DNA from 3 places in the Catenuloplanes atrovinosus genome. Region 1 is predicted to be linked to each of the others. Evidence: riboswitches for the same ligand, from Rfam matches in the RefSeq annotation. Region 1 holds a riboswitch; each other region holds the start of a gene.
What was found. A riboswitch is a leader RNA that binds a small molecule or an ion and turns the genes downstream of it on or off. The one in region 1 is predicted to bind cobalamin.
Positions count from the first base shown of each region.

Region 2: it holds a riboswitch for cobalamin, as region 1 does, so the genes downstream of both, J2S41_RS03375 (CbtB domain-containing protein) here and bluB (5,6-dimethylbenzimidazole synthase) in region 1, are expected to answer to the same signal.
Region 3: it holds a riboswitch for cobalamin, as region 1 does, so the genes downstream of both, cobN (cobaltochelatase subunit CobN) here and bluB (5,6-dimethylbenzimidazole synthase) in region 1, are expected to answer to the same signal.

Region 1 is NZ_JAVDYB010000001.1:2,987,402-2,993,821, reverse strand. It holds gene mgrA (L-glyceraldehyde 3-phosphate reductase) at 1-355, shown strand, start outside; gene J2S41_RS13390 (GNAT family N-acetyltransferase) at 355-927, shown strand; gene J2S41_RS13385 (TspO-related membrane protein) at 1,039-1,764, opposite strand; gene J2S41_RS13380 (MarR family winged helix-turn-helix transcriptional regulator) at 1,819-2,265, shown strand; gene bluB (5,6-dimethylbenzimidazole synthase) at 2,369-2,995, opposite strand; cobalamin riboswitch at 3,032-3,234, opposite strand; gene J2S41_RS13370 (DUF6624 domain-containing protein) at 3,269-3,769, opposite strand; gene J2S41_RS13365 (PstS family phosphate ABC transporter substrate-binding protein) at 4,375-5,799, shown strand; gene J2S41_RS13360 (nucleotidyltransferase domain-containing protein) at 5,796-6,420, shown strand, end outside.
Region 2 is NZ_JAVDYB010000001.1:745,359-751,778, forward strand. It holds gene J2S41_RS03365 (ATP-binding protein) at 1-865, opposite strand, end outside; gene J2S41_RS03370 (CbtA family protein) at 939-1,697, opposite strand; gene J2S41_RS03375 (CbtB domain-containing protein) at 1,712-1,915, opposite strand; cobalamin riboswitch at 1,949-2,124, opposite strand; gene J2S41_RS03380 (hypothetical protein) at 2,229-2,915, shown strand; gene J2S41_RS03385 (TolB family protein) at 3,176-4,123, shown strand; gene J2S41_RS03390 (cellulose binding domain-containing protein) at 4,311-5,420, shown strand; gene trmB (tRNA (guanosine(46)-N7)-methyltransferase TrmB) at 5,561-6,298, shown strand.
Region 3 is NZ_JAVDYB010000001.1:1,492,246-1,498,665, forward strand. It holds gene J2S41_RS06320 (sigma factor-like helix-turn-helix DNA-binding protein) at 1-313, shown strand, start outside; gene J2S41_RS06325 (hypothetical protein) at 277-441, shown strand; gene cobN (cobaltochelatase subunit CobN) at 481-4,083, opposite strand; cobalamin riboswitch at 4,141-4,260, opposite strand; gene cobG (precorrin-3B synthase) at 5,144-6,420, shown strand, end outside.

The DNA.
Region 1 (6,420 bases):
CGCCGGCGCCGGCTGCATCGCGTTCAGCCCGCTCCAGCAGGGCCTGCTCACCGACCGCTACCTGCGCGGGGTGCCGTCCGACTCGCGCGTCGCGACCAGCCACTTCCTCAACGAGAGTGACCTGTCCGAGGAGACCATGGGCAAGGTCCGCGCGCTCAACGAGATCGCGTCCGGCCGCGGCCAGTCCCTCGCGCAGCTCGCCCTCGCCTGGGCGCTGCGCGACCCGCGGATGACCTCGCTGATCATCGGCGCGTCCAGCGTCACGCAGCTGGAGACGAACATCGCGGCGCTCGGCAACCTGTCGTTCACCGGCGACGAGCTCGCCGAGATCGAGAAGTACGCGGTCGACCGTTGATCTTCGACGTGCCGCTGGGCTCCGGCGACGCGGTCCTCCGCCCGCTGGAGCCCTGGCAGTCCGGCGACCTGCTGGCCAACATCGACCGGGGACGCGAGTTCATCGGCCGGTTCATCGGCCTGGCCGACGCCGTCACCTCGCCGGAGACCGCCAAGACCTTCCTGATGGGGTACGCGGAGAAGGCCGCCGCCGACACCGGGCGCATCTGGGGCATCCACGCCGGCGGCGCGCTCGTCGGCGGCGTGCTGTTCCGCACCATGGACGTGCGCAACGGCACCGCCGAGGCCGGCTGCTGGCTGGAGCCGTCCGCGACCGGCCGCGGCCTGATCACCCGCGCGGTCACGGTGATCATCGACTGGGCGATCCGGGACCGGGGCATCCACCGCGTCGAGTGGCAGGTGTCGTCCGGCAACACGGCCAGCATCGCGGTCGCCACGCGCCTCGGCATGACCCGCGACGGCGTGCTCCGCTCCGCATACGCCCACCACGGCGAACGCCACGACATCGAGATCTGGTCCGTGCTCGCCCCGGAGTGGACCGGGCCTCCGCCGTTCGGCCGGCACACCTCCTAGGGCAGCCTAGGAGGCTGGATTGATGCCGTTCCCATGTGCGGCGTGGCCGCGGCCTGGTGGCGGTACCGGTCGAGCGGGTGAGCACGCCGCGGGCGCCGGGTGAGCGTGGCCCTACGTGCGGCGGCGGGACACCGGGCGGAGGGCCGCCAGCGTGATGGCGGCGGCGCCGGCCGCGGCGGCGAGGCGGACGGCTCGGGGGCGGTGCCGGGTGAGCGCGGTCGTGGCCAGGCCCCAGGCGGAGCTGAGGGCCAGCGGGACGGCGCCGCGGCGGCTGGTGGCGACGGCCGTGGCGACCGCGGTGGACGCGGCCACCAGCCCGGCGGTGCCGCCGGCGACCATCCGGGGCCCGGTGCGGTCGGCGCCGGCCGCGACCGCACCGGCGGCGACGTTCACCGTGCTCGCCAGCGCGGTCCAGCCGAGCAGCAGGCCGGTGCTCGCCGGCGTGACCGCCGCACCGCCCGGCCCGCCCTGCACCCGAGCGTGCGCGACCGCGGCGAAGGCCGTGGCCAGCGGCAGCAGGTACGGCGTGTAGCGGAACCGGTCCGTCTGGGCAGCGAGCGACCAGGCGGTGTTGACCAGGTATGCGCCGGTCAGCGCCCACCCGGTGCGCCGGCTGACCGGATCGCCGCGGCCGGACGGCCGGCACTGGGCGACGGTCGACGCGATGCAGCAGGCGAAGATCGGGGCCCAGACCGTGAAGGCGTAGTCCGGTGGGGTGATCACCGTGTCGTACCGCCGCGTCTGTTCGCCCCTGCCGACGAGCGCGCCGAGGTTGGGCGTCGCCACGAACGCGGTGCAGGCGGTGGCGAGCGCGAGGGAGCGGATCCGGTCGCCCATGAGAACCTCACATACGAAGTAGCTTAATTTCTGAGTCATCGTATGCTCGTTCGCGTGTCTCAGCATCCGCACGCCACCGGCGATCTCGCCTGGACCGTGCACCACCTCGCCGTCGCCGCCGCCGAGCTGGACGCGGCGATCGCCCGCCGGATGGGGCTCACCGCCGGCGACTACCTGGCGCTCAAGCACCTCGCCGTCTCCCCCGCGCCGGTCGGGCCGGTCGAGCTGGGGCGCATGCTCGGCATGACCTCGGGCGCCGCGACCGGCCTGGTCGACCGGCTGGTGCGGGCCGGGTACGCGCGCCGCGAGCCGCACCTGACCGACCGCCGCCGGCAGACCGTCACCACCACGCCGCTGGCCCGCGAGCGGCTGCTCGACGAGTTGCGGCCGCTGGCGGACGACATCGCCAGCGCCACGGCCCGGCTCACGGACGGGCAGCGGCGTACCGTGGCCGAAACGCTCGACCGCCTCGCCACGCTGCACCGCAAGCACGCGCGGTGACCGGCCCGGATGGGCCGAGACGCCCCGCGCCGACGCAGTTGCCGGCCGGCCGCCGCGCTCCCGTCGATGATGCCCGTCCGCCCCGGCACGACGGGCGGGTGCCCTATCCGCCCCAGCGGTCCTCGTGGCGGGCCAGGTGCAGCGGGCGGCGGTGGCGCCAGCCGTGGCGTTCCAGGTCCGGGGTGTCCTGGAGGTGGGTGACCGGCCCCACGCAGAGCCAGGCGACCGGGCGGATCCCGGCCGGGATGCCGAGCAGGTCGCGGACGAAGTCCTCGCGGTAGAACGACACCCAGCCGACGCCGAGCCGCTCGGCCGTGGCCGCCAGCCAGAGGTTCTGGATGGCGAGGCAGGCGGAGTACAGCCCGGCGTCCGCGATCGCGTGCCGGCCCAGCACCGCCGGCCCGCCCCGCTCCGGGTCGTAGGTGACCACGATGGACAGGGTGGACTCCAGCACGCCGTCGATCCTGATGCGGGCGAACCGGTCGGCCGCGTCGCCGTCCAATGTGGCCGCGAAAACGTCCCGCTCCCGGCGCACGTGCTCGTGGAAGGCCTCGCGCGGCTCGCGGCCGCGGACCAGGATGAAGTCCCACGGCTGGGACAGGCCGACGCTCGGTGCCGCGTGCGCCGCGCCGAGGATGCGGTCCACGGTGGCGTCCGGGACGGGCGCGCCGGTGAACTCGCCGCGCACGTCACGGCGGCGGTGGATGACGTCGTACAGGTCGTGGATCACGGCAGGCTCCCGCTGCGCTCTCGCCCCGGGCATGCCGGGGTCACCAGGCGCGAGGCCGGTCTTCGGACTCCCGGATCGTCACCCCACCGCCCGCCTTCCCGGCCTGACGGCCAGTGGCTGCGCGTGCGCGCGTGGGCGGCGGCTCCCCGGTCACCGCGGCGGGCCCGTGCCGGATTCACACCGGCTTCCCAGATTCTCCCCGCCGTCGCCGCCGGGGCACCTCGCAACAGTTCGTGCCACCCGCACCATACCGCGTCCCGGCTTCCGGGCCGATCAGGCCGGCGCGTGCCTGGCGACGTGGACGGCGAACGGGTCGAGGCCGACCCCGGCACGCCGCTCGTCCAGCCGGTCCGGGTCCTCGCACGGCCACGGGACCGGGGCGCCGTCGACGACCCCGGCGATCTGAGTGCCGTAGATCTGCGGGCGGCCCTCGTTGACCAGCAGGCGGTCGGTCAGCATGGCCAGCTGCGCGGCGTCGCCCTTCCCCGCGTGCACCGCCTCCGTCATCAGGGCCAGCGCGCGGCGTTGCAGGTGCAGGTGCCGGTCCGCGTGCTGCGCCACCAGCCACGCCCGCCGGGCCGCCTCCGCGCCGACGAGGTCCGCGGTCGGCCACCCGTGCTCGTCGATGATCTCCGCGAGCCGGTCACCGTTGCGGACGGTGACCCGCCGGTACGCCAGCCGGGCGGCGTAATCCGCACCCAGCGCCCCGGCCTGCAGCCGCCGGTCCTCGTCCGTCATGTCGATCAGTTCCTGCGCGAGTGCCTCGTCAACCATGCCGTGGACGCTAGACGAGCGCGAATCCATGCCCGTCGACCCGGAGTGACACATCGGTGCATGTGGATGGGAAATACTTGTAGGGGCAGGAAATCACCGGACGGCCCGGCCGGGATGCGGCTCCGGCCGCCACGGCACGGCGAACATGCCACGAACACATCCGGACCACGGCCCTTCTCGCGGATACGCGATGCGCGGATGCGCGGGTCACAGGCGCGCGGGAAGCGGGTCGACCGCGGCGGCCGGGGCGCGCCGGCGCTCGGTGACGCTCGACGGGCCGCGACCGCCGATGCCGCTCGGCTCGTCGTCGCACGCGGACCCGCCGGCCGTGGTGGACCGGCATCTTCGTGGCCCTTGGTGGCTTTCTCGCATGCGTTGGATACCTTGTGACGTGTCGATTCCGGACAGTGAACAACGCTTAGTTCATATTGCGCGAACTGCGGGTTAACGAACGGGGTACACCAGTGGCTTTAACGGTGGTGGCGGAATGGCTCGCCGACAATATGGAAGGGCCGTTCGGCCTGGCCCTGGCCCTGTTGATCATCGGCGGCGGCACGTTTCTGAATTACCTCCGGACCCGGCGGGAAAAGATGCTGTCGTTTCGGGTGCGGTTCAATTCCCGGCTCGGATTCGATCCGCCGGACGCCGGTAACGTCGTGCGGCTGATCGGGCCGGACCGCACCGAGATCCCGGACCCGGGCATGGTGGTCGCGCGCATCAAGAACGTGGGCCGCACGTCCATCACCGAGCACGACTACGTGCACCAGCTCGGGCTGACGTTCCCGGGCAACACGCGCCGGCTGGTCACCGTGGACGTCACCGAGGCCCGGCCGCCGGACCTGCAGGATCTGCTCACCGGCCGCGGCTTCGAGGTCCGGGACAACAAGATCATCCTGCCGAAGGTGCACCTCAACCCGGGCAGCGAGTTCAAGCTGGTGGCGCTGCTGGAGCACACCAGCGGCGAGGGCAAGCCGGAGGTGCAGACCAACGGCATCCTGCGCAACGGCCGGATCTTCCTGGACAGCGACGGCCGGCGGCTGCGGCGCAGCACCATCATCGGCGGCGCGCTGACCACGCTGCTGGCCGGCGCGCTGGTCGCGGTGCTGCTGATCAACAGCCAGGGGCCGGACATCCCACCCGGGCCGACGTGCGCGACCGGCACGCTCACCGTCACCGGTTCCAGCGTGTTCACCGGCGTGGCGGAGCAGTTGGCGCAGCGGTACATGGCGAACTGCCCGGGCTCCACGATCACGGTGGACGGCTCCACCAGCGTCGAGGGCCTGGCCGGGCTGAAGAACGCGCCACCGGAGGAGCGGTTGAAGCTGCTCACGCTGGCGGAGGGGCGGTTCGACGGCAGCCCCGAGTTCCAGAACCTGGAGATCGCGGCCACGCTGGCGATCGTGTCGTACACGTTCGTCCTGCACCCGGGCGTGCCGGTGAGGGAGCTCTCGCGTACCGAGCTCAAGAAGATCTTCCTGGGCCAGACCACCAACTGGAACCAGGTCCAGGTGGAGGACGGCGTAACCCTGCCGGACCTGCCGATCCGCGTCGTCGGCCGGCGGAACACCTCGGGCAGCCGCCTCGTCATCGAGAAGCAGCTGCTCGACGGCGAGCCGGCGCCGCAGATCACGTCCGACACCTGCGAGGCCCGCCGGGCCGGGCTCGGTGCGACCGGCCCGATCCTCTGCGAGCAGGACGGCACCAGCGACGTCGTCACCGCGGTCAACCGCTACCCGGGCGCGATCGGCTACGTCGACCTGCCCAGCGCGGTCACGGCCGGGACGTCCGTGGCCCAGATCAAGGTGGGCGGGCACGGCGCTACGCTCGAGGACATCGAGAGCGGCTACCAGTTCTGGACGGTGGAGTACCTGTACAGCTACGGCCCGACGACCGAGACCGATCCGCTGACCCGCTCGTTCGCCACGTTCATGACCAGCCCGGAGGCGATGGGCGCGATCGGCGGCCTGCGGCACATCCCGTGCGTGCAGGCCAACCTCCAGCCGGAGCAGCTGTGCGACCAGGGGACGTGACCGATCCGCTGGCGGTCGCCGGCGAACTCGTGGCGCTGCGCTTCCCGGACGCCACATGGGCGCTGCTCGCGGGCAGCGTCCTCGGCCCGCACCGCACCGCCGGGTCCGATCTGGACATCGTGGTGATGCGGGAGCACGGGCCGGGCTTCCGGGAGAGCCTGCGCTTCCGCGGCTGGCCGGTGGAGCTGTTCGTGCACACGCCGGAACGGCTGGACCGCTTCCTGGCGAACGACCTGGCGATCCGCAAACCGAGCACGCACCGGATGCTGGCGTGGGGCGTACCGCTGGTGGGCGACCCCGGCGAGTGGGCGGCGCGGTGCGCGCGCGTGCTCGCCGACGGACCGCCGCCGCTGACCGGGGCGGAGCGGGACCGGACCCGGTACCGGCTGACCGACCTGCTCGACGACCACACGCACGCGACCGATCCGGGCGAGCGCGCCGCCGTCGCCGCGACGCTGTGGCTGGACGCCGGGCAGGCCGCGCTCGCGTTCGCCGGGCGCTGGATCAGCACCGCGAAGTGGCTGCTGCGGGACCTGCGGGCGTACGATCCGGACCTCGCGGACCGCTGGCTGGCGGCCCGCGACGACCCGGGCGCGTTCACCGCCGAGGTCCTGGCGACGG
Region 2 (6,420 bases), 2.2 Mb from region 1:
CCTGCAGTGCGATCACGGCGCCGAGCCGGTTGCCGGTCGCGTCCGCGATCGGCTGGCCGTCGACCAGCAGCACGCGCGGGTGCTGGAGCGGCGAGTCGGCCAGCACCTGGAGCCCGTGCAGTTCCTCGCCGCGGAACGCGCGGGACAGCGGCGTGTCGTCCGGCGCCATCGGCCGCCCGTCCGCGTGCCGGAGCCCGAAGTCCAGGGGATGGGTGCCGGGCGCGAACGGTTCCGGCGTCCGGCCGGTGAACCGCAGCATCGGCGCGTTGATCAGCACCCGGCGGCCGTCGGCGTCGCAGGCGACCACGCCGTCGTGCAGGTTGTCCAGCACCGCGTCCAGGAAGCGCCGGTGCCGGTCCGCGATGCGCAGCGCCTCCCGCTCGGCCACGAACGTGCCGCACACCTCGGCCGCGTGCCCGACCACGGACTGCTCCGCCGCGGTCCACTCGCGCGGCCGGTAGTCGACCACCGCGCAGACGCCGGCGATCGCGCCGGTCCGGGACCGCACCGGGTAGCCGAGGTAGGCGCGCGCGTCCGCCTGGCGCACCGGGGCGTCCGGCGGTACCCGCGCGTCGTCGTGCACGTCGTTGACCACGAGCGGGCAGCCGGAGTCGAAGATGATGCGGGCGAGCGTGGAGGCGGCGGGCACCGCGTCCAGGCTCGCCCAGGCGGCCGGCATGCCGAAGCCGCCGCTCATCAGAATGCGGCGGCCCTCCAGCAGTTGCACCAGGCCGGTCGGCGCGCCGGCGGCCCGTGCAGCCAGCTCCGCGATCCGGTCCGCGGCCTCCTGGGACAGCGAGCGGCGGGCGAGGTGGACCCAGTCCGCGTCCGTACCGGTGGCGTCGGGCGCCGTCGTCGTCGCCACCGGTCGTGTCCCTTCGTCGGGCCTGCTCCTGCCCCCTCAGGTTAAAGCGGCGAGCCACCTCAAAACCGGCAAATCACAGACCAGTGGCGGACGTGCTCCCGTCGGCCCGGGCGGCCGGCCCGCCCGTACGCGGAGTGAGCAGCAGCCCCAGCACGGCGCCCATGGTCGCCCACATGGCGGTCAGCTCGGCCAGCGACGCGACCCGGAAATCCCAGATCAGCCGCGCCGGCACGTCCGCCGGGATCTCCACGGTGCCGCCCGGCCAGATCAGCATGAGCGCGAGGTAGCCGGCGACGCCGGCCAGCACGCCGCCGGTGACCGCGAGCGGCGCGGACCACCCGCGCTCCACCAGCACCTGCCGGACCAGCACGGCCAGCCAGGCGATCGCCACGCCGGCAGCGATGAGTGACAGGTACTGCGCGGTGCGCGCGCCCACCGTGTCCGGATCGCCGACGGCCGGCGGGTTCGCCGGGTACTTCAGCGCCGGGACCAGTGAGAACGACACGAACCCGAGGAAGGCCAGCAGCACCGCCCGGCCGAAGTCGGTGCGGGCCGGGAGCCGGTGCCGCACCGTCGCGAACACCACGGCCAGCACCAGCGCCAGGCAGACCGCGACCGCGACGGCCGCGACCATGCCGCCGGCCACCTGCATGGCGCGGCCGACCAGCGGCTCCTCCGCGGGCGTGCCCGCGGACCTGGCCTCCTCCACCGCGAGGGCCCGCGCGATCACCGGCTCGACGACGGCGAACGCGACGACCGACGCCACCACGCCGGCCGCGACGCCCGCGAGGGCGCCGCGCCGGAGGATGCCGCCCAGCGTGGGCGTGGTCATGTCCCGTGCCGCGGTCAGTGGCACGGAACGCCGAGCGCGTGCCGGCCGTCGTGGGTGAACTCGTGCAGGTACGCCGCGATCTGGCCGGTGGTGACCAGCCCGTTCTCCTGGAGCAGCAGGTAGACGACGCCCAGCGCGACGACGGCCAGCAGCCAGGCGATCAGCGGGACCCGGATCGGAGCGACGACGTCGGCACCGGTGGAAACGGTCGGCGGCATGATGGTTGATCCTCTCGTCCATGCCTCGTGGCGATGTGATGCGACGCCATGGCCGGTCTCCTGGCTCCCGGATCATCACGCCCGCCCCGGCCTTCCCAGATCCGCGCGGATCCGGTGGCGAGGGTGGAACGGGCACTCCCCGGTCACAGTGGCGAGGACCGCGCCGGAATCACACCGGCTTCCCGAGCACCATGGCCAGCGCAGCGTACCGCCGCCCGAAATCCCCGGACAAGGGGCCATGATCAATCTTGGTGCGGGCGGGCTGTGGCCATGCCGTCACCGTGGGTGGGAAATGTCGTACCCGTCGATTAGTATGTGTGTACGAAAGACGCCACCCCACCAGGGAGGATCTTCAACCGTGCCCACTCTGGAGACCGATCTCACGCCGTACGCGACGATGCTCTCGTTCACCCGCTACGTCGGCCGCACCGGGCCGAAGAAGGCCTCGTTCGTCAGCGGGCTGCGCCGGGCGCGGCAGACCAAGTCCGGATTCAACCCGCACGGGCAGCTCGTCAAGGCGCTCAAGGCGGACATCCAGTTCCGCACGCCGGGCACCCACCTGGCCGCGGTGGTGCAGGCGGTCAAGCCGCGCTGGCGCCCGCTCTACGAGGCGTCCACCGCCGGTGCCGCGCGCTACCTGGAGACGCTCGGCGACCTCGACAAGGTGTGGCTCGCCCAGACCCGCGACGCGCTCGCGGTGATCGGCGGCCTGCCCGTCAAAATCAACCCCCACCTCGGCCTGCGGTACGAGGGAGGTCGCGCCGAGGCGGTGCGCCTGCACTTCGACGAGACGCCCCCCGGCGACGAGGCCGTGGTCGCCACGCTGCACCTGATGGCCGCGCACATGGACCAGATCCTCCCGCACGCGGAACCGGTCCTGGTCGACGTCCGCCGCGGCGCCGTCTTCCGCGCGGACCCGGCCACCCGGCCGGCGGACATCGACCGCTGGCTCACCGGCGAGGCCGCCGCCTTCGCCGCCATGTGGTCCGCCGCCTCGTAACGCCCGGCGTCCCGGCCCGCGCCAGAACGGCGCGGGCCGCGCGCTCTCCGTGCGGGCCGAGCGTCACTCCCGTGCGGCGCGATCCCGCCCAGCCGCCCACTCCCGCCCCGCGACCCGCCCGATTTGGGGTGATTACGCCGAATTGACCGACTGGGGTCGTAGGGTGCCAACCGGGAAGCGCTCAGGTGCCGTTCGGTTGCGACGATCGTCTCCCCGTGGAGATATGCAGGAGCGCGGAGCCGCGAGCCCGGGAGACCGTCATGCGCAAGACCCTCAGCCGATCCCGCATCGTGCGCGGCGCCGCCGTCGCGCTGACCGCCACGGTTGCGATCACCACGCTCACCGCCACCACCGCGCGGGCGCGGGCCGCCACGACGCCGGACCTGGCCTTCGTGCGCGACGGCAACGTCCTGCTGCTGCGTGACGGCGCCGAGAAGCAGCTCACCAAGGGCGGCGGCGCGGCCCGGCCGCGCTGGTCGCCGGACGGCACGCGCATCGCGTACCTGCTGAAGAACCGCCTTTGGATCATGAACGCGGACGGCAGCGGCCAGCGCGCGCTCGACGGGCACCCGTCCGGCGGCGCGGACTGGTCGCCGGACGGGAAGTGGCTGGCGTTCGCGGCGCCCGGCTGCACCGGTGGGCCGGTCGTCTACCGCATCGCCACCACCGGGAAGGGTCGTCCCGAGGTGCTGTTCCCGGCCGAGTGCAAGGGTCAGCCGCTGCCCACGGAGAAGCCCGAACCGGCCCGTGGCGGCACCATCGCGGAGCGGATCGCGGTGGACGACACGGTCTCCTGGGCGCCGGACGGCACCCGGATCGCGTTCCGCGGCGGACTGTGCGAGTCCGTCTTCGACGCGTGCCTGACCATCGGCACGGTGGCCGGCGCGAAGGAGCGCGCGGTCGCCACGTTCGGCGGCGGCGGGCAGGGGAGCGGGTTCGCGACCGTGCCGTCGTGGCGGCCGGACGGCGCGCGCCTCACCTGGACGGCCGCCACCTCGGCGAAGCTGTCCGTGATCGAGTACGACCCGGCCACCGGGGCGAAGCGGACGCTCGGCCTGCCCGGCGACCGGGAGTTGAGCTACCAGACCACGCGCACCGCGTACGTCACCGGCGAGCGCGCCGGCCGGTCCTGGCTCTTCCGGCTGGACACCGACGGCGGCGCGCGGGTGGCGCTGCGCCAGGGCTCGCAGCCCGACCCCCGCCCATAGACGATCGTTGACATATGATGGCGCCGGAGCCGTACCGGCCCGTCGTGCGGGAGGCAGGGCAAAGCCTCCCCCCACCAGCCGTCGGGAGTCTCGCCACGCTGCCCGGCTGCCGCCCCGACCGCCCACCCCCCGGGCGGACCGCGGCAGCGCCTTCCGGAACCCGCAGCGACCCGTTCGGAGATGAGTCATGCCCGCACGACGACGCCCCCGCCTGCCCGGCATCCTCGCCACCATCGTCACCATCACCGCGGCCGTACTCGCGCTGATCACCATCCAGCCCGCGCTGGCCGAGGTGGACCGACAACCCCGAACCGCCGCCGATCCGGTACGGATCATGGCGCTCGGCGACTCGATCACCGGCTCGCCCGGCTGCTGGCGCGCGCTGCTCTGGCGGCAGCTCCAGACCGCCGGCCACACCGACACCGACTTCGTGGGCACGCTGCCGCCACAGGGCTGCGGCTTCGCCTACGACGGTGAGAACGAGGGCCACGGCGGCTTCCTCGCCACGAACATCGCGAACCAGTCGCTGCTCCCCGGCTGGCTGTCCGCCACCGACCCGGACGTCGTGCTGATGCACCTCGGCACGAACGACGTCTGGAGCAACATCCCGCCCGCCACGATCCTGGCCGCGTTCAGCACGCTGGTCGATCACATGCGCGCCAGCAACCCTGCCATGCGCATCCTGGTCGCCCAGATCATCCCGGTGGACCCGCCGAGCTGTGCCGAGTGCGCGGCGCGGACCGTGGCGTTCAACGCGGCGATCCCGGCGTGGGCCGCGTCCAGGAGCACGGCCGCCTCGCCGATCACGGTGGTGGACCAGTGGACCGGCTTCGTGCCCGCGACCGACACCGGCGACGGCGTGCACCCGAACGCGGCCGGCGACGCCAAGATCGCCGACCGGTGGTTCGCGCCGCTGGTCCAGGCGATCACCGGGGTCCCGGCCGGCACGCCGTCCGCCACGCCATCAGCCACGCCGTCCGTCTCGCCGCCCGGCGCCGGGTGCGCCGCGACGTACCAGATCGTCGGGCAGTGGGCGGGCGGCTTCCAGGGTGAGGTCACGGTCGCGAACGCCGGCGCGGCGGCCAGCCGGTCCTGGAGCGCGCGATTCACGTTCGGCGCGGGTCAGCGGGTGTCGCAGATGTGGGGTGGAAACGTCACCCAATCGGGTGCCGATGTCACGGTGAGCAACGCGGAGTGGAACGGCGCGCTGGCTCCGGGCGCCTCTACCACGGTGGGCTTCATCGGGTCGTGGACGCAGAGTAACCCTGCCCCTACCACCACCTGCACTTTCGGATAAACAACCACAAAAAACCATCAAACCGCACCGGGGGTACGGCGGGAGCTGCGCTTCCGTCGTACCTCCTGGGTATTGTCTTGGGTCTGATGAGTATCGAGACGAACACTGATCTTGCAGACGCGCTCCAGCTGTCCGAGCAGATGGACGCGCTGGCCGAGCAGATCAACGCGCTGCCTCCCGCCCGGGTGCGGACGTTCCACCCCCGCCGGGGCCGGATGAGTCCGAAACACCACGACGCGCTGGAGCGGCTGTGGGAGAGCCACGGCGTCGACGTGCCGCTCGACCCGGCGGAGGCGCTGCCGCTCGACCTCGCCGCGCTCTTCGGCCGCGAGGCGCCCACCGTGCTGGAGATCGGCTCCGGCATGGGCGAGGCGACCGTGGCCATGGCCGCCGCCGACCCCGACCGCGACTACCTCGCCGTCGAGGTGCACACCCCCGGCGTCGGCAACCTGTTGAGCATGACCGAGCGCCGCGGCCTGACCAACGTCCGCGTCGCCCTCGGTGACGCGCTCACGCTGGTCGGCCACCAGCTCGCCCCCGCTTCGCTCGACGCCATCCACGTCTTCTTCCCCGACCCGTGGCCCAAGGCCCGCCACCACAAGCGCCGCCTCATCCAGCCCGCGCACCTCGGCCTGCTCCGCTCCCGCCTGCGCCCCGGCGGCATACTCCACTGCGCCACCGACTGGGCGGAGTACGCGGAGGCCATGCTCACCGCGATGACCGCCGAGCCCGGCCTCACCAACGACTTCGACCGCTTCGCCCCCCGCCCCGACCACCGCCCCATGACCAAGTTCGAGCGCCGCGGCATCACGGCCCACCGCCGCATCTACGACCTCATCTTCCGCCGCACCCCCACCCAGGACGACCAGCCCCAGTAACGTGGCCGCTGCCGATCGCGAGGCGCCCCGGTTTGCCAGCACGGCGAACCCGACTCCTCCACCTGAGTCGCGGCACCCCTGCTCGCACGCAGACCACGATGCGCCTGACCCGACATGAGCCG
Region 3 (6,420 bases), 1.5 Mb from region 1:
CGCCGGAACCGCCGACCGCCCGGTGTGGGCGGACGGTACCGAGTTCGAGTTCGACGCGGACACCCGCTACGTGCTCGGGCTGCTCGGTGCGCTCTCCGCGGAGCAGCGGACCGTGATGGCGCTGCGGGTCGACCAGTACAGCACGACGGAGATCGCCGCGATCACCGGGCAGCCACCGGCGACCGTCCGGTCCAACCTGCGCCACGCACGCCGCCGGCTCGCCCGGATGCTCGACCCGGCCATGCTCGGCGAGGCCCGGAGGAGGGAGGTGGAGCGATGGAGAACGACGAGCACCTCGAGGTCGACCGGCTGATCGACCTGGCCGGCGACTCGATGCTGCGGAGTCTGACGCGCGGCGTGGACGTCGAGCGGCGACTCCAGGAGCTGTACGGGATGCCGGAGCCGGACGACCACGCCGAGGCGGTCAGCGCCCGGGGCTGACAGGTGACGCGGGGTGGCCACCGGCCACCCCGCCTCGCATCAGCGGTCCTCCAGGTCGCCCTCGGTGCGCAGGTAGACGTCGCGCAGGGCGTCCAGGGTGGGCTGGTCCGGGTGCTCCCACATGCCGCGGTCGGCGGCCTCGAGCAGGCGTTCGGCGATGCCGTGCAGGGCCCAGGGGTTGGACTGCTCGAAGAACTTCTGGTTCTCCTCGTCGAGCACGTAGGTCTGGGCCAGCGTGTCGTACATCCAGTCGGCGACCACGCCCGCGGTGGCGTCGTAGCCGAACAGGTAGTCGACGGTGGCGGCCAGCTCGAACGCGCCCTTGTAGCCGTGCCGGCGCATGGCGGCGATCCAGCGCGGGTTGACCACGCGGGCGCGGAACACGCGGGCGGTCTCCTCGGACAGCGCGCGGGTGCGTACCGCGGCGGGCTGGGTGCTGTCGCCGATGTACGCGCGCGGGGCCGTGCCGGTCAGCGCGCGCACCGTCGCGATCATGCCGCCGTGGTACTGGAAGTAGTCGTCGGAGTCGGCGATGTCGTGCTCGCGGGTGTCCACGTTCTTCGCCGCGATCGACATGCGCCTGTAGACGGTCTCCATGTCGGCGCGCGCGGCCACACCGTCGAGCCCGCGCCCGTACGCGTAGCCGCCCCACACCGCGTACACCTCGGCCAGGTCCGCGTCGCCGCGCCAGTTCCGGCTGTCGATCAGCGGCAGGATACCGGCGCCGTACGCGCCCGGCTTCGACCCGAAGACGCGCAGCGTCGCCCGCCGCGGGTCACCGTGCGCCTCGAGGTCCGCCGCCACGTGCGCCCGCACGAAGTTGAGATCCGCGGGCTCGTCCAGCTCGGCCACCAGGCGCACCGCGTCGTCCAGCAGCGCCACCACGTGCGGGAACGCGTCCCGGAAGAAGCCGCTGATCCGGACGGTCACGTCCACCCGCGGCCGTCCCAGCTCGGCCAGCGGGACCACGGCCAGCCCGTTCACCCGGCGCGACGCCTCGTCCCAGGTCGGCCGCACGCCCAGCAGCGCCAGGATCTCCGCCACGTCGTCGCCGGCCGTGCGCATCGCGGCGGTGCCCCACACGGACAGCCCGACCGAGCGCGGCCACTCGCCGGTGTCCGCGCGGTAGCGGGCCACCAGCGACTCCGCCATCGCCTGCCCGGTCTCCCAGGCCAGCCGGCTCGGAATCGCCTTCGGGTCGACGGAGTAGAAGTTCCGCCCGGTCGGCAGCACGTTGATCAGGCCGCGCAGCGGCGACCCGCTCGGCCCGGCCGGCACGTAGCCGCCGTCCAGCGCGTGCAGCAGATGCGCCATCTCGTCCGTGGTGCGATCCAGCCGCGGCACGATCTCCGTGGCCGCGAAGATCAAAACCTTTTCCACGACCTCGGGGGTACGTACGGCCGCGCGCGACACCACGCCCGGGACCGCCGCCGGGTCCCACCCCCGCGCTTCCATCTCCTCGACCAGGGACTTCGCCACCGCCTCCACGGCGTCCACCTCGGACTTCGGCGCGGACCCGTCCTCGGCCAGGCCGAGCGCCTCGCGCAGTCCGGGCAGCGCCGCGACCCGGCCGGCCCACATCTGCCGCGCGCGCAGCATCGCCAGCACCAGGTTCACCCGGGCCTCGCCGCCCGGCGCCTCGCCCAGCACGTGCAGCCCGTCGCGGATCTGCACGTCCTTGACCTCGCACAGCCAGCCGTCCACGTGCAGCAGGAAGTCGTCGAACTCCGCGTCGTGCGGCCGGTCGGTCACGCCCAGATCGTGATCGAGCTTTGCGGCCTGCAGCAGCGTCCAGATCTGCGCGCGGATCGCCGGCAGCTTCGCCGGGTCCAGCGCCGCGATGGTCGCGTGCTCGTCCAGCAACTGCTCCAGCCGGGCCATGTCGCCGTACGACTCCGCGCGCGCCATCGGCGGCACCAGGTGATCGACGAGCGTGGCGTGCGCACGGCGCTTCGCCTGCGTACCCTCGCCGGGGTCGTTGACCAGGAACGGGTAGATCAGCGGCAGGTCGCCGAGCGCCGCGTCCGGCCCGCACGCGGCGGACAGGCCCACGGTCTTGCCGGGCAGCCACTCCAGGTTGCCGTGCTTGCCGAGGTGCACGACCGCGTGCGCGCCGAAGTTCGCCGCCAGCCAGCGGTAGGCGGCCAGGTAGTGGTGGCTGGCCGGCAGGTCCGGGTCGTGGTAGATCGCGACCGGGTTCTCGCCGAACCCGCGCGGCGGCTGCACCATCACGACCACGTTGTTGCCGCGCAGCGCCGCCAGCACGATCTCGCCGTCCGGGTCGCCGCTCCGGTCGACGTAGAGCTCGCCCGGCGCCGGCCCCCAGTGCCGCTCGGTCTCCTCGCGCAGCTCCGCCGGCAGCGTGGCGAACCAGGCGCGGTACTCCGCCGCGGGGATCCGGATCGGGTTGCCCTCCAACTGCTCCTCGGTCAGCCAGTTCGGGTCCTGGCCGCCGGCCGCGATCAGCGCGTGCATCAGCGCGTCGCCGTCCTGCGCCGCCACGCCGGGGAACTCGCCCACGTCGTACCCGCGCTCGCTCATCGCCCTGAGCAGGCGCACCGCGGAGGCCGGCGAGTCCAGGCCGACCGCGTTGCCGATCCGGGAGTGCTTGGTCGGGTACGCCGACAGCATCAGCACGATCCGGCGCTCCGCGGGCGGGACGTGCCGCAGCCGCGCGTGCCCGGCCGCGATGCCCGCCACCCGCCGCGCCCGCTCCGGGTCGGCCACGTAGACGGTCAGCCCGTCGGCGTCGGTCTCCTTGAACGAGAACGGCACCGTGATGATCCGGCCGTCGAACTCCGGCACCGCCACCTGCGTGGCAGCGTCCAGCGGTGACAGCCCGTCGTCGTTGCCGTCCCAGGTCGCCCGGTCGCTGGTCAGGCACAGCCCCTGCAGGATCGGCACGTCCAGCCGCGCCAGCTCGCCCACGTCCCACGCGTCGTCGTCGCCCCCGGCCTGCGCCGCCGCCGGCACGATCCCGCCCGCGCCGCCGGCCGCCAGCACGGTCACGATCAGCGCGTCGGCCTCGCGCAGCGCCTCCAGAAGATCGTCATCCGGGGTACGCAGCGAGGCGCAGAAGATCGGCAGCGGCCGCGCGCCGGCGTCCTCCACCGCGTCCGCGAGCGCGTGCACGAACCCGGTGTTCCCCGCCATGTGGTGCGCGCGGTAGTACAGGATCGCGATCGCCGGGCCGTGCGGGTTCCTCGGCTCCGGCCGTTCCAGCCGCCCCCACGCCGGTGCCGGCTCCGGCGCCGCGAACCCGTGCCCGGTGAGCAGGATCGTGTCGCTCAGGAAGTGGTGCAGCTCGGCCAGGTTCGCCGGCCCACCGTGCGCCAGGTACATGTGCGCCTCGGCCGCGAGGTTCGCCGCCACCGTGGACAGCCGCATCAGCTCCGCGTCCGGCGCCTGCTCCCCGCCGAGCACCACGACCGGCCGCTGCTGGGCCAGGAGCGCGTCGATGCCCTCCTCCCACGCCCGGTGGCCGCCCAGAATCCGGACCACCACCAGATCCGTACCCTCGGTAAGCCCGTCCAGATCCTCGACCGCGGTGCGGGCCGGGTTCGCCAGCCGGAAGTCCGCGCCACTGGCACGGGCACTCAGCAGATCGGTGTCGGACGTCGACAGCAGCAGGACGCGGGGCACCGCGGGCTCCTCCCCGGGGTCCTCGCCCCAGATCGTGACGGTTGACGCGGCGACCGGAGTCTCCTGGCTCCCGGATCGGCGCTCGCCCCGACCTTCCCGCCATCACGGCCGTGGTCGTCCTGGGGTCCGCTCCCCGGTGACAGTGGCGGGACCGCGCCGGACTCCCACCGGCTTCCTCCACCGTCGCCGCGCGCTCATTGTGCAGCCCTCCCACTCTCCCGATCCTCGCCCCCACCCGTCAAGCCACCCCCAGTGATCTTGCTCGCCCTCCCCACCCTCGCCTCTGGTCGCCTCATCTCTGATCGCCTCGCCTCTGGTCGCGTCGCCACGCCATGCGTCGCCAAGCCATGCGTCGCCACGCCACGCGTCGCCACGCCACGCCACGCCACGCGTCGCCACGCCACGCGTCGCCACGCCACGCGTCGCCTCCCGCCGCCCGACCTCGGGTGGCCTGGCCTCGTATTGCGTCGGGTCCGCCCGTTCCCGACTCGCCCGACTCCGCCTCGCATCTCTCCGCCTCGCTCAGGTCACATACGGCATTCCCGATATGCGGCCTTTGCCGATCGGGCGCGGTTGACCGATAGCTAACCGCCTCGTGGTCCACCTGCGAGTTGTATGCGGGCATTCATGTCGTGCGCGCGCTCATAAAAGATGAAATATCGGGCGCGGAGCGCCCGATCGAGACTGCTGAGCGTGTCCCGCCGAAGTGGCGGCTTCGCCCGCGTTGCGTCCTGCGCCCACGCTGGCGTGCCTCGCTCACGCTGGCGTGCCTCGCTCACGCTGGCGTGCCGCGCTCACGCTGGCGTGCCGCGCTCACGCTGGCGTGCCTCGCTCACGCTGGCGTGCCTCGCTCACGCTGGCGTGCCTCGCCCACGCTGACGTGCCGCGCCCACGCTGACGTGTGGCTCCGTTTGCCGGCGCCGTGCGCGTCGCGTCGGGCGCGCGTCCCTACGAATACGTCCCCCGTCCCCGCGCGGCGGGTGGGGGCGGTTGTGACGCACGTCGGGCTTGCGTGGCCGAACGTGAAGCGACCTCCGCGACAACCCGTAGTATCCGCCGCATGTCCCCGACTCCCGTCCCCGGCCGGCCGGCCGCGCCCGTGGTGGCGCGCACCGCGCCGTCCGGCGGCGTGGTGGTGCGCACCGGGCCGGATGCCTGCCCGACCGCGCTGCAGGTGCACGCCGCCGCGGACGGTGGTCTGGCCCGGGTGCGCATCCCCGGCGGGGTGGTCACCGCGGACCAGGCCCGCGTGCTCGCCCGCGCCGCCCGTGAGCTCGGCGACGGCCACCTCGACCAGACCTCGCGCGGCAATCTTCAGCTCCGCGCGCTCCCGCCCGGAGCCGAGACGGAACTCGGCGCCCGCCTGGCGGAGGCCGGCCTGCTGCCGTCCGCCACGCACGAGCGCGCCCGCAACATCGTCGCGTCGCCGCTGAGCGGCCTGGACGGCGCCGGCCTGGCCGACGTGCGCCCGCTGATCGGCGAGTTGGACGCCGCGCTGTGTGCCGCGCCCGCGCTCGCCGCGCTCTCCGGCCGCTTCCTCTTCGCGCTCGACGACGGCCGCGGCGACGTGGCCGCGCTGCACGCCGACATCTGCCTCGCGGCCGTCGCCGGCGGCGGGTTCGCGCTGCTCCTCGACGGCGTCGACCACGGCGTGCGCACTCCGGCGGGCGACGCGCCCGGGCTCGCGGTCGCGGCGGCCGAGGCCTTCCTCGCGGAGCGTGCCGCACAGGGCTCCGCCGGCTGGCGAATGTCCGAGATTGATCAGGGTGCGACGCGCGTCGCCGCCCGCCTCGGCGCCACCGCCGCGCCCGTGCGCGAGCGGCGCGACCCACCCGCCCCGCCGGCCGGCGTGATCGGGTCGGGCGCCGCGCTCGCCGTGATCGTCCCGCTCGGCCGGATCTCCGCCGGACAGCTCGACCTGCTCGCCGACCTCGCCGCCGAGGGCGCCGGCGAGCTGCGTTTCACGCCCTGGCGGGGCGTGGTCGTCCCCGGACCGGCGGACGCCGCCCGCCCGGCCGCCGCCGGGCTCGTCACCGGCACGGATTCCCCCTGGTACGGCGTGACCGCCTGCGCCGGCCGGCCCGGCTGCGCGAAGTCCCGCGCCGACGTCCGCGCGGACGCCACCGCCGTGGTCGCGCTCGACCCGCCGCGGGTCGCGCCGCGCGCGCTCCCGGTCCACTGGGCCGGCTGCGAGCGCGCCTGCGGCCACCCCGCGACGCCGCACGTGCTCGTGCTGGCCACGCCGGGCGGCTACCGCGTCGACGGGTCCGACGATCAGACCGCCGCCGACCTCGACCGGCTCGCCGCCGTGGTCGCCGGTGCCCGCACCAACCCGAC